2 regions of the Microbacterium betulae genome follow, and region 2 is predicted to be linked to the other one. Evidence: riboswitches for the same ligand, from Rfam matches in the RefSeq annotation. Region 2 holds a riboswitch; the other holds the start of a gene.
What was found. Region 2 has a riboswitch for thiamine pyrophosphate ahead of N8K70_RS01710 (ECF transporter S component). Riboswitches for the same ligand answer to the same signal wherever they lie in the genome.
Positions count from the first base shown of each region.

Region 1: linked by a shared signal. The riboswitch ahead of N8K70_RS16815 (ABC transporter substrate-binding protein) and the one ahead of N8K70_RS01710 (ECF transporter S component) in region 2 are both predicted to bind thiamine pyrophosphate.

Region 1 is NZ_CP118157.1:3,573,121-3,580,231, reverse strand. It holds gene N8K70_RS16835 (response regulator transcription factor) at 1-41, shown strand, start outside; gene N8K70_RS16830 (ATP-dependent Clp protease ATP-binding subunit) at 207-2,420, shown strand; gene rraA (ribonuclease E activity regulator RraA) at 2,545-3,012, shown strand; gene N8K70_RS16820 (YkoF family thiamine/hydroxymethylpyrimidine-binding protein) at 3,070-3,705, opposite strand; TPP riboswitch at 3,738-3,848, shown strand; gene N8K70_RS16815 (ABC transporter substrate-binding protein) at 3,879-4,928, shown strand; gene N8K70_RS16810 (ABC transporter permease) at 4,976-5,806, shown strand; gene N8K70_RS16805 (ABC transporter ATP-binding protein) at 5,803-6,561, shown strand; gene N8K70_RS16800 (nitroreductase family protein) at 6,661-7,111, opposite strand, start outside.
Region 2 is NZ_CP118157.1:370,003-377,113, forward strand. It holds gene N8K70_RS01700 (bifunctional proline dehydrogenase/L-glutamate gamma-semialdehyde dehydrogenase) at 1-1,025, shown strand, start outside; gene N8K70_RS01705 (D-alanyl-D-alanine carboxypeptidase family protein) at 1,183-2,772, opposite strand; TPP riboswitch at 2,841-2,948, shown strand; gene N8K70_RS01710 (ECF transporter S component) at 2,942-3,562, shown strand; gene N8K70_RS01715 (ABC transporter ATP-binding protein) at 3,564-5,057, shown strand; gene N8K70_RS01720 (energy-coupling factor transporter transmembrane component T family protein) at 5,054-5,839, shown strand; gene N8K70_RS01725 (Nramp family divalent metal transporter) at 5,869-7,111, opposite strand, start outside.

The DNA.
Region 1 (7,111 bases), 430 kb from region 2:
AGCAGGCCGTGCTCCACGCCGAGGAGCACGGCTGGATCTGAGCCGGCTCGTCAGCCTCCCCGTTTGTGGGGGGAAAACGCCGCTTTCCCCACCGGGTAAACGGCGTTTTCCCCCCACAAACGGACATCGTGCGCTTCCCTCCAGCACCCGCAGATGTTAAAGTTGAGTCATGACGGCTCAAGTTTCACGACCGCAGGAGGAACACGATGCAGGCGAACCAGGTGCCTGAGCAGCAGGAGGAGCAGAAGAGCGCCCTCGAGCAGTTCGGCATCAACCTCACCGAGCGTGCCGAGCAGGGCAAGCTCGACCCGGTGATCGGGCGCGACAGCGAGATCCGTCGCGTCAGCCAGGTGCTCACCCGGCGCACCAAGAACAACCCCGTGCTCATCGGCGAGCCCGGCGTCGGCAAGACCGCCGTGGTGGAGGGCCTCGCGCAGCGCATCGTGGCGGGCGACGTGGCGGAGAGCCTCAAGGGCAAGGCGCTCATCTCGCTCGACATCTCCGCCCTCGTCGCCGGCGCGATGTACCGCGGCCAGTTCGAGGAGCGCCTGAAGAAGGTCCTGCAGGAGATCTCCGAGTCCGAGGGACGCGTCATCACCTTCATCGACGAGCTGCACGTCCTCATGGGCGCGGGCGGCGGCGAGGGATCGGTCGCGGCGGCCAACATGCTCAAGCCCATGCTCGCGCGCGGCGAGCTGCGCCTGATCGGCGCCACGACGCTCAACGAGTACCGCGAGTTCATCGAGAAGGACGCCGCGCTCGAGCGTCGGTTCCAGCAGGTGTACGTCGGCGAGCCGACCGTCGAGGACACCGTCGCCATCCTGCGCGGACTCAAGGGGCGGTACGAGGCGCACCACGGCGTGACGATCAGCGACAGCGCCCTCGTCGCCGCGGCATCCCTCTCGAACCGCTACATCCCGAGCCGGCAGCTGCCCGACAAGGCCATCGACCTCATCGACGAGGCGATGAGTCGCCTCAAGATGGAGATCGACTCCAGCCCCGTCGAGATCGACCAGCTCAAGCGCCAGGTCGACCGGATGCGCCTGGAGGAGCTCGCGCTGAAGAAGGAGAAGGACGCCGCGTCGAAGGAGCGCCTCGCGAAGCTCCGCGAGCAGATGGCGACGGCCTCGGCCGAGCTGGACGTCCTGGAGCGGCGGTGGGAGCGCGAACGCGGCGGCCTGAACCGGGTGGGCGACCTCAAGAAGCGCCTCGACGAGGCCGTCACCGAGCGCGATCGCGCCCTGCGCGAGGCCGACTACGCGAAGGCGTCGAAGCTGCAGTACGAGACCATCAAGCAGCTCGAGGCGCAGCTGGCCGAGGCCGAGCAGCAGGCCGACGTCGTGAGCGAGGAGCCGCGGATGGTCAACGAGCAGGTCACGGAGGACGACATCGCCTCCGTCATCGCCGCCTGGACGGGCATCCCCCTCGGGCGCCTGCTCCAGGGCGAGACGGAGAAGCTCCTGCACCTCGAGGCGGAGCTCGGCAGGCGCCTGATCGGGCAGAAGGACGCCGTGAAGGCCGTGTCCGACGCGGTCCGCCGCTCGCGCGCGGGCATCAACGACCCGAACCGTCCGACCGGCTCGTTCCTCTTCCTCGGGCCGACGGGCGTGGGGAAGACCGAGCTCGCCAAGGCGCTCGCGGAGTTCCTCTTCGACGACGAGCACGCCATGGTGCGCATCGACATGTCGGAGTACGGCGAGAAGCACTCCGTCTCGCGCCTCGTCGGCGCCCCTCCGGGATACGTCGGGTACGAGCAGGGCGGCCAGCTCACCGAGGCCGTGCGCCGGCGCCCCTACGGCGTCGTGCTGCTCGACGAGGTCGAGAAGGCGCACCCCGAGGTGTTCGACGTGCTGCTCCAGGTGATGGACGACGGCCGGCTGACGGATGGACAGGGCCGGACGGTCGACTTCAAGAACGTCATCCTCATCCTCACCTCCAACATCGGCTCGCCCATCCTCGTCGACCCGACGATCTCCGCCGACGTCAAGCGCGACCAGGTGCTGCAGCTCGTGCGGCAGTCGTTCAAGCCCGAGTTCGTGAACCGGCTCGACGACATCGTCGTCTTCCAGACGCTCAGCCAGGACGACCTCGCGCAGATCGTCGAGCTCCAGGTCGACGCGCTGCAGAGGCGGCTCTCCGAACGGCGTCTGACCCTCGCCGTCACGCCCGACGCCAGGGCCTGGCTCGCCGAGCGCGGCTACGACCCGGTGTACGGCGCGCGTCCGCTCCGGCGTCTCATCCAGCAGGAGATCCAGGACCGCCTCGCGATGGCGATCCTCTCCGGCGGGGTGCGCGACGGCGACACCGTGAGGGTCGACGTCGACGCGGCCGGCGACCACCTCGCGCTCGCGAGCCTGGGCCAGACCGCGGCGCCCGAGCCGGACGACGACGTCATCGAGGCCGAGATCGTCGACGACTGACGCCCGCGCGCACACCGGCCATCCCGGCTCGTTCGAATGACGAACTCGACCCGCTTCGCCGCGCGAAGCGGGTCGAATTCGTCATATGAGCCGGGGCGGGGAGCCGGTCGCTATCGTCGGGGACATGACCATCGCGACGGCCGACCTCTCCGACGAGCGCGGGGACGCCCTCGACTCCCTTTCCCTGCCGCTTCAGGACATCGGCGGAAGGGCCGCGTTCGACGGCCCCGTCCGGACCGTGCGATGCTTCCGCGACAACGCGCTCGTCAGGCGCGTCCTCGCGACGCCCGGGGACGGTGCGGTGCTCGTCGTCGACGGCGGCGGGTCGCTGGAGTCCGCCCTCGTGGGCGACGTCATCGCGGCGTCGGCGGTCGAGAACGGGTGGTCCGGCGTCATCGTGCACGGCGCCGTCCGCGACCGCCTCGCGATCGGCGCGCTCCCGCTCGGCGTGAAGGCGCTCGGATCGAACCCGCGCAAGAGCGCCAAGGAGGGGACGGGCGAGATCGACGTGCCCGTCGAGATCGCCGGCGTCGTCTTCACGCCCGGCGCGCACGTCTGGGCCGACGCCGACGGCGTGCTCGTCGAGCGCTGATGCGGCAGCCGTTGCCGTCCTCGCCATCTCGACCGCGGGGATGACGCGCGGGCGGCCTCAGCCGGCGACGACGGAGGGGCTGTTGATCGACACCGTGAGGTGCGTCGTCACGTGCTGCACGGTGCGGCCGACGAGGATCCAGGCGTTCGCGGCGGTCTCCAGCACGTCGGCGAGGTCGCCGTCGAGGCGCGTGGCGTAGTGGTCGGACCCCGCATACAGCCCGGTCTCCCTCGCGTGATCGACGGCCGCGGCGATCGCCGCCATGTGGTCGCCGCCGGCCTGACCGGCGTCGAGGAGCGGATACAGCGACCAGTGCGCACGGGCGCGGACCCCCGTGGCGGCGAGGGCGATCGGCGATGCGGCGAGGGCGGTCGCCCCGGGAGGCAGCTCGCACTGCAGCTCCCCCGGGCAGCCGCGCGAGAGGAGGATGCTCGCGGAGAGGTGCGCGCCGCGCGCTGCGGCGGCGGCGATCACGTCCCGCAGGAACCCCGCGACCCGCTGCTCCGTGCCCCCGACGAACGTGGAGATGTCGTTCGTCTCCACGACGAGGCCGTCCGCATCCGCCTCCCCGAGCGCGCCCAGGATGATCGAGACGTAGTCGGAGTCGTACACCGACAGCGTGAAGCGGGCGCCCACGCCGTACTCCTGCGGGGTGATCGGGGGGACGGCGATGCCGGTCTGCTCGGGGGTCACGCCGACCACCATAGCCGCCGCACAGGTTACGATGGCGAGCACACGGGAGTCCGGTAGGCCGGGCTGAGAGGAAGGTCATCCAACCTTCGACCGTCGAACCTGATCTGGGTCATGCCAGCGCAGGGAGGCATCTCTTCATCCCCGTGCCCCGTCAGCGACCGAAGGGCACGCATATGCGTCTGCAACCATCCGCTCGTCCGCGCCCGCTCGCGGCAGCCGCCGTCCTCGCCGCGGGCGTCCTCGTCGCGGGATGCGCGGGACAGGCCGCCCCGTCGGGCGAGGGAGGCGAAGGGCTCACGCCGGTGTCGTTCGCCCTCGACTGGGCGCCGAACACCAACCACATCGGCGTGTACGTCGCCGACGCCCTCGGCTACTTCCAGGACGAGGGGCTCCGGATCGAGATCCTCCCCTACGGGTCGGCCTCCTCCCCCGGCCTCGTCTCCGCCGGCGAGGCCGACTTCGGCATCGGCGGGCAGGCGAGCGTGCAGCTGGGGCGCACCGCGGGTCTCGACATCGTGTCGGTGCTCGCCGTGACGCAGAGCGACACCGGTCGTCTCGTCGCCCTCGGCGACCGCTCCGACATCGCGCGCCCCGCCGACCTCGACGGCGGTGTCTTCGGCGGGTTCGGCTCGCCGCTGTACGGCGCGATCGCCGAGACCGTCATCGTCGGCGACGGCGGGGAGGGCGACTTCGAGGAGGTCGTCCTCGACACGGGCGCCTACGAGGCGCTCAGCCAGGGGCGCATCGACTTCACGCTCTCCGTGTCGACGTGGGAGGACGTCCAGGCGGACCTCGACGGCCATCCCTACACGGCCTTCCGCTACCAGGACTACGGCCTTCCCGAGCAGCAGTCGACGGGCGTCATCTCGAGCGACGCGTACGTCGAGGAGCATCCGGACGAGGCCGCGGGGTTCGTCCGGGCGCTGCAGCGCGGATACGCCTATGCCGCCGAGAATCCCGGCGAGGCGGCGGACATCCTCATCGAGGCGAACCCCGACACGCTCGGAGCCGCGGAGGAGCTCGTGCGCCGCAGCGCCGAGCTCATGGCGACGGACGGCTACCTCACCGCGCAGGGCCGGGAGGTGGGCGAGGTCGATCCCGTGGCATGGGAGGAGTTCGGCGCGTTCCTCGTCGAGAACGGCCTCCTCGTCGACGCCGAGGGCGAGACGGTCGCCGAGGCGCCGGACTGGACGGCGTACTACGCCGAGGATCTGGCCGGATGAAGGACGTGCCGAGCACGGATCGGCCGAGGGCGGATTCCCGGACCCGGATGACGTCTGACGGAGCGGGGACGGGCGTCTCACATGCGGGCGGCGGGCTCGCGGGGGGAGCACGGCACGTCGCCCGTGGCGTGCTGCCTCCTGCCGCGGCGTTCCTCGCCCTCCTCTTCCTGTGGCAGGCGGTCGCGTCGGCCGGCGTCATGCCGGCCGACGTCCTCCCCTCTCCCACGCGCATCGCGACCGCCGGCGCCGCCGAGTCGGACGCGCTGCTGCGCAACGCCGCCCCGACCCTGATCGCGACGGTGACGGGCTTCACGCTCTCCGTCTCCGTCGCCCTCGTCGTGGCGACGCTGCTCGACTTCTCCCGTCCCCTCCGCCGGGCCGTCCTGCCCCTGCTCGTCGTGAGCCAGACGCTGCCGATGATCGCCCTCGCGCCGCTCGTCGTGCTGTGGTTCGGGTTCGGACTGCTGCCCAAGGTGCTGCTCGTCGCCTTCGTCACGTTCTTCCCCATGGTCGTCGGGCTGCTGCGCGGATTCGGCTCCGCCGACCCCGACGCGGAGCACCTGCTGCGATCGATGGGGGCGGGCCGGACGACCGTCTTCCGGATGATCCGACTGCCCGCGGCGATGCCGTCGTTCTTCTCGGCGCTGCGCATCTCGATCACGTATGCGGTCGTCGGGGCGATCTTCGCCGAGTACGCGGGCGCCGTGGCGGGGCTCGGCGTCTACATGCAGTCGGCGAAGAACGTCTTCCGCACCGATCTCGTCCTCGCCGCCGTGGTGGTGAGCTCGCTCGTGACGCTGCTGCTGTACGCGGTGGTGACCGTCACGGAGCGCGTCGCCCTGCCCTGGCTGCGCATCGAGCGCGGAGCCGAGCGATGAGCGCCCAGCCCCTCGAGGTGGACGGGCTCTGCAAGGCGTTCGGCGATCGGCGCGTCCTCGACCGCGTCTCGCTGCACGTGGAACCGGGGGAGGTCGTGTCGATCGTCGGCCCGAGCGGGAGCGGCAAGTCGACCCTGCTCGCCCTGCTCACCGGCGCGCTCGCGGCGGATGCGGGCGCCGTCCGCTACGCCGGCGCCGCGGTCGGCGACGACCGGCCGTTCGCGTTCATGCCGCAGCGCGACGTGCTCCTGCCGTGGCGCCGCATGCTCGACAACACGACGATCGGCCTGGAGGTCGCGGGTCTCCCCCGCCGTGAGGCGCGTGAGCGGGCCGGCCGGCTCTTCGCGCCGTTCGGCCTCGCGGGCACGGAGATGCTGTACCCGCGGCAGCTCTCCGGCGGGATGCGTCAGCGCGTGTCGTTCCTGCGCACGATCGTCCAGGGGAAGCCGGTCCTGCTGCTCGACGAGCCCTTCGGCTCCCTCGACGCGATCACGCGCGACGAGCTGCAGCAGTGGCTCCTCGGCATGTGGGCGGAGAGCCGGTGGAGCATGCTGCTCATCACCCACGACATCCGCGAGGCCATCCGGATGTCCGACCGCGTGCTCGTGCTCGCGTCCTCCCCCGGGCGCATCGTCGGGGACGTCGCCGTGACGCGCGCCATCCCCCGCGGCGACGGCTTCGTGCGCGATCCTCGCGTGCCCGAGCTGGAGGACCGGCTCCGCCGCATGCTCGCCGCAGGGCGAGCGGGGTCCTGATGCACGACGCAGGGAGATCGCGCGCGCAGAGCGCCGTCCGGGCCGGATCCGGGCGCGAGCGTGACGGATCTCCGGCACCGTGCTCGGTGCCGGACGGACTCAGGCGTCGACGAGGAGCGTCTCCGGGAGGGGACGGCGCACGCGGGGCGCCGTCTCGCGCTCGCGGAGCACGTCGGGCAGCGCGTCGACGTCGCCGAGCTCGCCGAGGGCGATGACGGTGGTCGGCGCGAGGCGTTCGGGCAGGCCGAAGCGCTCGCGGACGACGGCGGGGTCGAAGCCGCTCATCTGGTGGACGAGGAGGCCGTCGTGGTGCGCCTGCACCGAGAGGTGCGCGACCGCCTGCCCGAGGTCGTAGAGCGCGTGCGTGTTCGCTCGGCCGTCCTCGGAGGCGGTCTCGGCGACGGCCACGATGAGGACGCCGGCGGCCCCCGCCCACTGCCGGTTGAACTCGGCGAGGCTCTCGACGACGGCGGCGTGCTCCGGCGTGCCGCGGCGTGCGACGACGAAGCGCCAGGGCTGGCCGTTGTAGGCCGACGGCGCCCAGCGGGCG
Region 2 (7,111 bases):
TGGAGCCCGGGCAGCGCTGGGTGGTCGAGCCGAGGCGTCTCGACGAGGCCGGCGCGCTGTGGAGCCCCGGGATCCGCGAGGGCGTGAAGCCGGGGAGCGCCTTCCACCTCACGGAGTACTTCGGCCCCGTCCTGGGCATCATGACGGCCGAGACGCTCGACGAGGCGATCGACATCGTGCGCGCCGTCGACTACGGCCTCACGTCGGGGCTGCACGCGCTCGACGAGGACGAGATCGCACGCTGGCTCGAGCGCATCGACGTCGGCAACGCCTACGTCAACCGCGGGACGACGGGTGCGATCGTCCAGCGCCAGCCCTTCGGCGGATGGAAGAGGTCGGCCGTGGGAGCGGGGACGAAGGCGGGCGGCCCGAGCTACCTCTTCGGGCTCGGCACGTGGACGGATGCGCCGGTGCGCGCCGGTGCCGCGGCGGATGCGCTCTCCCGGGGAGCCGTGGAGGCGCTCGGCGGAGCGGACGGGAAGGACGGATCGGCGTGGCTCGCGTCCGCGCTCGGCACGGACGTCGCGGCCTTCGCGGCCGAGTTCGGCGTCGCGCGCGATGTCCAGGGCCTCCGGCTCGAGCAGAACGTGCTGCGCTACGCGCCGGTTCCCGTGACCATCCGCTTCGACGGCCGGCCGGTCGTGGAGCTCGTCCGGGTCGCGGCCGCGGGCCTGCGCGTCGGGGCGCCGCTCGTGGTGAGCTCGGCCGCCTCGCTGCCGGACGGCGTCGCGGGATGGCTGCGCGGCGCCGGGGCCGACACCGTCGTGGAGGACGCGACGGCCTGGGCGTCCCGAGCCGCGTCCCTCGCCCGGACGGGCGGGCGCATCCGTCTCGTCGGCGGCTCCGTCGCGGAGGTCGTCGCCGCCACGGACGGCGCTCCGCACGTCGCCGTCTACGACGGACCCGTGACCTCCGCGGGCCGGGTGGAGACGCTGCCGTTCCTGCACGAGCAGGCCGTCTCGATCACGGCGCACCGCTTCGGCAACGAGCGGCGCTACGTCGTCCCGGGGCTCGCCGGGGCCTGAGCCGCGGGGCGGGCGGAGCCTTCGGCCGGGGTCGGCCTCCGAACCCCGGAGGAGCGCGCCGTTCCCCGGACGTTCGTGGCCGTCTCGCTCCGGGGAACGCGTCATCCTCCGAAGAATGCGGTGGCCGCCGAGGCACGCAAGACGCGGCCGATCCGCCTCAGCCGAGGCCGAGCAGATCCAGCGGGTGCGTCAGGCGCCACCAGAACGAGGGCGGCGGCACGTCGTCGGTCAGGGCGAGAGCGACCTTCGTCTCGTTCAGCCCGCCGGCGACGGTGAGCGTCCCCACCTCGTCGCCGGAGCCCGCGCCGAGCTCGACGTCGTACTCCGGCGTCGTCGCGGGCGCGACGCCCTGCCACGAGAGGACCTCGGCGTCGGACGCGGTGACGATCGTGCTCTGCGCGCCCCACTCGGTCCTGATGTGGGCGACGGCGGTGTCGGCCGCGACGGCCGTCGCGGGCTGGATGCCCTCCTCGAGCGAGGCGAGCAGCTCGCGGCTGACGGTCTCGCGGCCCTCCTCGTCGGGCTGGCCGACGACGGCGGAGTACAGCCGCACGGTCGTCTGGCCCACGGTGACGTCCTTCGCGGCGAGCAGGTTCCAGTACTGCACGCCCGTCGACCAGAGCGAGCCGGTCTTGAGCCCGACGACGCCCGCGTCGTCGATGAGCGGGTTCGAGTTCTCGACGAGGCCCGCGCCGGGGAGGGTGACGGACTTCTCCGCCATGATCTCCGCGAGCACGGGGTCCTGCAGGGCGCGGTCGGCGAGCGCGATGAGCGCGCGGGCCGTCGCGACGTTGGTCGGCCCGATCCCGCTCGGGTCGGTCACCGTGATGTCGGCGAGACCGTTGGCCTCGAGCCATGCCTGGGCGTCGACCAGCCAGGCGTCCTGCGAGCCCCAGAGCTCCGCGACGAGGCGGTCGACGTAGTTGTTCGCCGAGCCGAGCATGACGCCCTCCAGCATCTGGCGGAGGGTGAGCGTCCCGTCCACGGGCACGTCGAGCGCCGACTCGTCGGCGACGAGGTATGCCCAGTACTCCTGGCTGTCGGCGTAGGTGAACGCGTACGACCCCCCGTCCTCGTCGAGCCGGAGGCCCTCGCGCTCGATGATCATGAGCGCCGTGATGACCTTCGTGATGCTCGCCATCGGCAGGGCGTCGTCGTTCGAGGCGATCGTCCCGCCGGGGCCGTCCACGGCCGCGAGGGCCGCGGTGCCGTCCGCGGGCCAGGTGACGGGGAACTCCTCGCCGATCGGGGTCTCGACCGTGAGGTCCGAGATGCTCGGCTGGACGTTCGAGAGCGGCCAGAACGCCGTGGCCACGACGTAGCCGAAGGCGAGGGCCCCGACGGCGATGACGGGGCCGACCCATCCGCGGCCGCGCGTGCGCTCGGGAAGAAGGGGAGGCTCGACGGGGACGAGGCGGCTCGTCGACAGCGCGCCCGCCGCACTCGACGTGCCGACGGCGGCGGGGTCGACCCATCCGAGCGCCGTCAGGGGCGCCGCCGCGGCGGGCTCGCCCCTCGAGGCGGATGCGGCCGGGGCGCCGGGACCCTCGGCGCCGCCGCGCCGGGCGCCCGTCCGGGGGCTCTTGCGCGACCCTCCCTCGGCCGACCTGCGGGCATCCGCCCTCAGCCGGCGCTCCGCCGCGGCGTCCGCGCGCGCGAAGATGTCGCCGCGCTCGGGGGCCGCGGCGTCACCGGCCCCGGACGTCGCGTCGGGGGTCCCGGGCGCCGGGGAGTCGTCGATTGCCACGGGCCTACGCTACCCCGTCCCGGCTCCGAGGCCTCGGCATCCGCGCCCCGGGACGACTACAATCGGCGTCACATCACACGGGAGTCCGCCGAGCGGGCTGAGAGGACGCGAGCAGCGCGTCGACCGTCGAACCTGATCCGGGTCATGCCGGCGCAGGAAGGAGAACAGGATGTCTGCATCCGCGTCCGGAAACAGGACCGCAGAAGCCCGCCGCTACACGTGGCGCGTCGTCGACATCGTCGTGGCGAGCGTGATCGGCGTCGCCTGCGCCGTGATCTTCCTCGTCTGGAACATCGGCTACGAGCTGCCGAGCTCGCTGCTCGGTCCGCTGCTCCCCGGCCTCGGCGGGCTGCTGGCGGGGCCGTGGCTCATCGCCGGGGTCATCGGCGGGCTCGTCGTGCGCAAGCCGGGCGCCGCGATCTACACCGAGCTGCTCGCCGCCGTGATCTCCGCCCTGGTCGGCAACCGGTGGGGTCCTCTCACGATCGTGTCCGGCCTCGTGCAGGGGCTGGGGGCCGAGATCGTCCTCGCGATCTTCCTCTACCGGGCGTTCGGGCCGGCCGTCGCCGCGCTCTCGGGGGCCGCCGCCGGACTCGCCGCCGGCGTCAACGACAGCCTCGTCTGGTACGCCGCCGCCGACGGCGCGTTCAAGGCGATCTACATCGTCTCCACGACGGTCTCCGGCGCGGTCGTCGCCGGACTGGGCGGATGGGCCGTCGTCCGCGCGCTGGCGGCGACGGGGGCGCTCGGCCGTTTCGCCGCGGGACGCGACGTCGCCCGCCGCGTCTGACGTGTCGCGCGTCGATACGCGTCCTTCCGCCGTCGTCGCGGAGGGGTGGGGTTGGCGATACGGCACGCGGAAGGCGTGGGCTGCGCGCCGCATCTCGCTGCGCATCGAGCCGGGGGAGCGCGTGCTCCTCCTCGGAGCGAGCGGGGCGGGCAAGTCGACGGTCCTCCACGCGCTCGCGGGCGTGCTCGGCGGGGCCGACGAGGGGGAGCAGGCCGGCCGGCTGCTCGTGGACGGCGCCGATCCGGCATCCGCCCGCGGGCGCGCCGGCCTCGTCCAGCAGGATCCCGATGCGCAGGCGGTGCTCGCCCGGGTCGGCGACGACGTCGCCTTCGGCTGCGAGAACCTCGGCGTCGCGCGCGAGGAGACCTGGGCGCGGGTTCGCGAGGCGCTCGATCTCGTCGGGCTCGACGTCCCGCTCGACCGTTCCACCTCGGCGCTGTCGGGCGGTCAGAAGCAGCGGCTCGCGCTCGCGGGCGCCCTCGCGATGCGGCCGGGCCTGCTCCTGCTCGACGAGCCGACGGCGAATCTCGACCCCGACGGGGTCGCCGAGGTGCGCGACGCCGTGGGCCGCGTGGTCGACCGCACCGGCGCGACGCTGGTCGTCGTCGAGCACCGCGTGGACGTGTGGCTCCCGCTCGTCGACCGCGTCGTCGTCCTCGGCACCCCGTCCGGCGGGGGAGAGGGCGTGATCGCCGACGGGAGCCCGTCGGACGTGCTGGTCGACCGTGGCGCCGCGCTCGCCGCGGGGGGAGTGTGGGTGCCGGGCATCCCGCCGCGGCGCCCGGGGCCGCCCGCCGCGGCTCCGGGCGAGGTGCTGTTGAGCGCGCGCGACCTCCGCGTCGCACGTGCGCGCGGCGTCGCCGTCGCGGGCCCCATGGACCTCGAGGCGCGGCCGGGCGAGGTGCTCGGCATCACGGGCGCCAACGGAGCGGGCAAGTCCACGCTCGCGCGAACGCTGGCGGGCCTTCTCGCGCCCTTCGGCGGGGACGTCCTCGCTTCGCCCCGGCTCGCGGAGGGGGTGGGAGCCGCGCCCGTCCGCTGGTCGTCGCGTCAGCTGCTGACCCGGATCGGCACCGTCCTGCAGTCGCCCGACCATCAGCTCCTGGCGCGCACCGTCCGGGGTGAGCTCGAGGTCGGGACGCGGGCGTTGCGGCTGCCGGAGGCGGAGATCCGGAGACGGACCGACGAGCTGCTCGGATCGCTGCGCCTCGCCCGTCTCGCCGACGCGAACCCGCACACGCTCTCGGGCGGCGAGAAGCGTCGTCTGACGGTCGCGGCGATGCTCGCGACGCGGCCGCGCGTGTGCGTCCTGGACGAGCCGACCTTCGGGCAGGACGCCACCACCTGGGCGGAGCTCGTCGCGATCGTCGCGCGCCTGCGGGACGGCGAGGACGGCGAGCCGGCCGCCGTGGTCGCCGTCACGCACGATGCGGAGGTGCTCGCGGCGCTGCACGCCCGTGAGCACCGCGTCGTCCCCGCGGGCGTCCGCTCGTGATCCCCGCTCCGGTCGTCGCGCGCGGGCCGCTCGCGGACGTCAACCCCGTCGCGAAGCTCGGGGCCGCTCTGCTCATCGCCTTCCCGCTCATCCTCACCGTCGACGTCGTCTCGGCGCTCGTCGCCCTCGTGCTCGAGATTCCGCTGCTCGTCGCGGCGGGTCTCGGATGGGGCGCGTTCTGGCGCCGCACGTCTCCGGTCTGGATCGCCGCTCCGCTCGCGGCGGTCACGATCGCGCTCTACGGGGAGCCGAGCGGGACCGTCCATCTGGAATGGCTGCTCGTCCGGGTGAGCGACGGGTCGCTCGCCCTGGCGGCGGCGACGTTCCTGCGTGTGCTGGCGCTCGCGCTGCCGGGGGTCGTCCTCTTCTCGACCGTGGATCCGACCGACCTCGCCGACGGGCTCGCACAACGTGTGCGGCTGCCGGCGCGGTTCGTGCTGGGCGCGCTGGGAGGCATGCGGCTCGTGGGCCTGCTGGTCGACGACTGGCGTGAGCTCGCCATCGCACGCCGCGCGCGCGGCGTCGCCGACACGGGCCGCGTCCGGCGCCTGCTCGGGATGGCGTTCGCCCTCGTCGTGCTCGCGCTGCGCCGGGGCGCGACCCTCGCCACCTCGATGGAGGCCCGCGGCTTCGGCGGCACGGCACGCCGCACGTGGGCGCGGGAGTCGCGCTGGGGAGCGCGCGAGCGGGCGCTCCTGTGCGCGGGCCTCGGGATCTCGCTCACGGCGATCGCGGTCTCGGTCGCGACGGGCGCGTGGAACTTCATCCTCGGCCCGTCCTGAGCGGGCCGGGGCGGCGGACCGTCCCCCGGTCAGCCGATGACGCTCGCGATCGCGTTCCAGACCTGGTAGACGCCGAGCACGACGAACAGGATCGTCGTGACGCCGAGCGCCACGTTGAGGTACCACCTGTTCCGGAACCCGCGCGGCACGCGGTCGCTGTTGAGGATGGGCAGCAGCGTGATCGCGAGGAACGGCATGAAGAGCGCCCCGAGCACGCCGTACAGCAGGACGAGGAAGACGGGCTGGTCGAGGAACAGGAGGAGCATCGGCGGGAACGTCAGCCAGAGCACGTAGACCTTGAACCATCTGCCGTTGGCCCGGGAGTCGGGATGCTCGGAGCCCTTGCCCGTGACGTTGCCCATGAAGTCGGCGAACATGAGCGAGACGCCGTTCCACACGCCGAGCACGGAGGAGAAGCCCGCGGCCCAGAAGCCGATGAGGAACCACACGCCGATGACCTCCCCGTAGCGTTCGCGCAGCACGCCGTCGAGCTCGAGCAGTCCCTGGTCGCTCGCCGAGATCGCGACGCCGGCGGCCTGCACGACCTCGACGCCGACGATGAGCATCGAGATGACGAAGACCCCCGTCACGATGTACGCGACGGTGTTGTCGATGCGCATGACCTTCAGGAACTGCGGCTTGTCCCATCCCTTCTCGCGCAGCCAGTAGCCGTAGGCGGCGAGGGTGATGGTGCCGCCCACCCCGCCGGCCAGGGCGAGCGTGTAGAAGACGGCGTTGGGCTCGTCGGGGATGAGCGGCACGAGGCCCGTGATCGCGTCGAGCACGTTGGGCGCCGCGATGACGGCGAGGATGACGATGGTGACGAACATGACGCCCACGAGCGCCGCCGTGATCCGCTCGAAGAACCTGTAGCGGCCGAACCAGATGAGGACGAACCCGATGAGACCGGTGGCGACGGCCCAGACCCACAGCGGACCGCCGAAGAGCGCCGCGAGGGGGAGCGCGGTCGAGCTCATCGCGGAGGCGCCGTAGACGAAGCCCCAGATGACGATGTACGGCGCGAAGTACCAGACCGGCCAGCGGCCGAGCGAGCGCCATCCCTCGAAGATCGTCTTCCCCGTGGCGACCGTGTAACGCCCCGCGCCCTCGACGAGCACGATCTTCAGGACGACGCCGAGGACGACCGCCCACAGCAGCATGTAGCCGTAGTTCGACCCCGCGACGAGCGTGGCGACCATGTCGGCGGAGCCGACGCCGGTCGCCGCGACGACGAGTCCGGGGCCGATCACCTTCCATCGCGGGGCCCGGGTG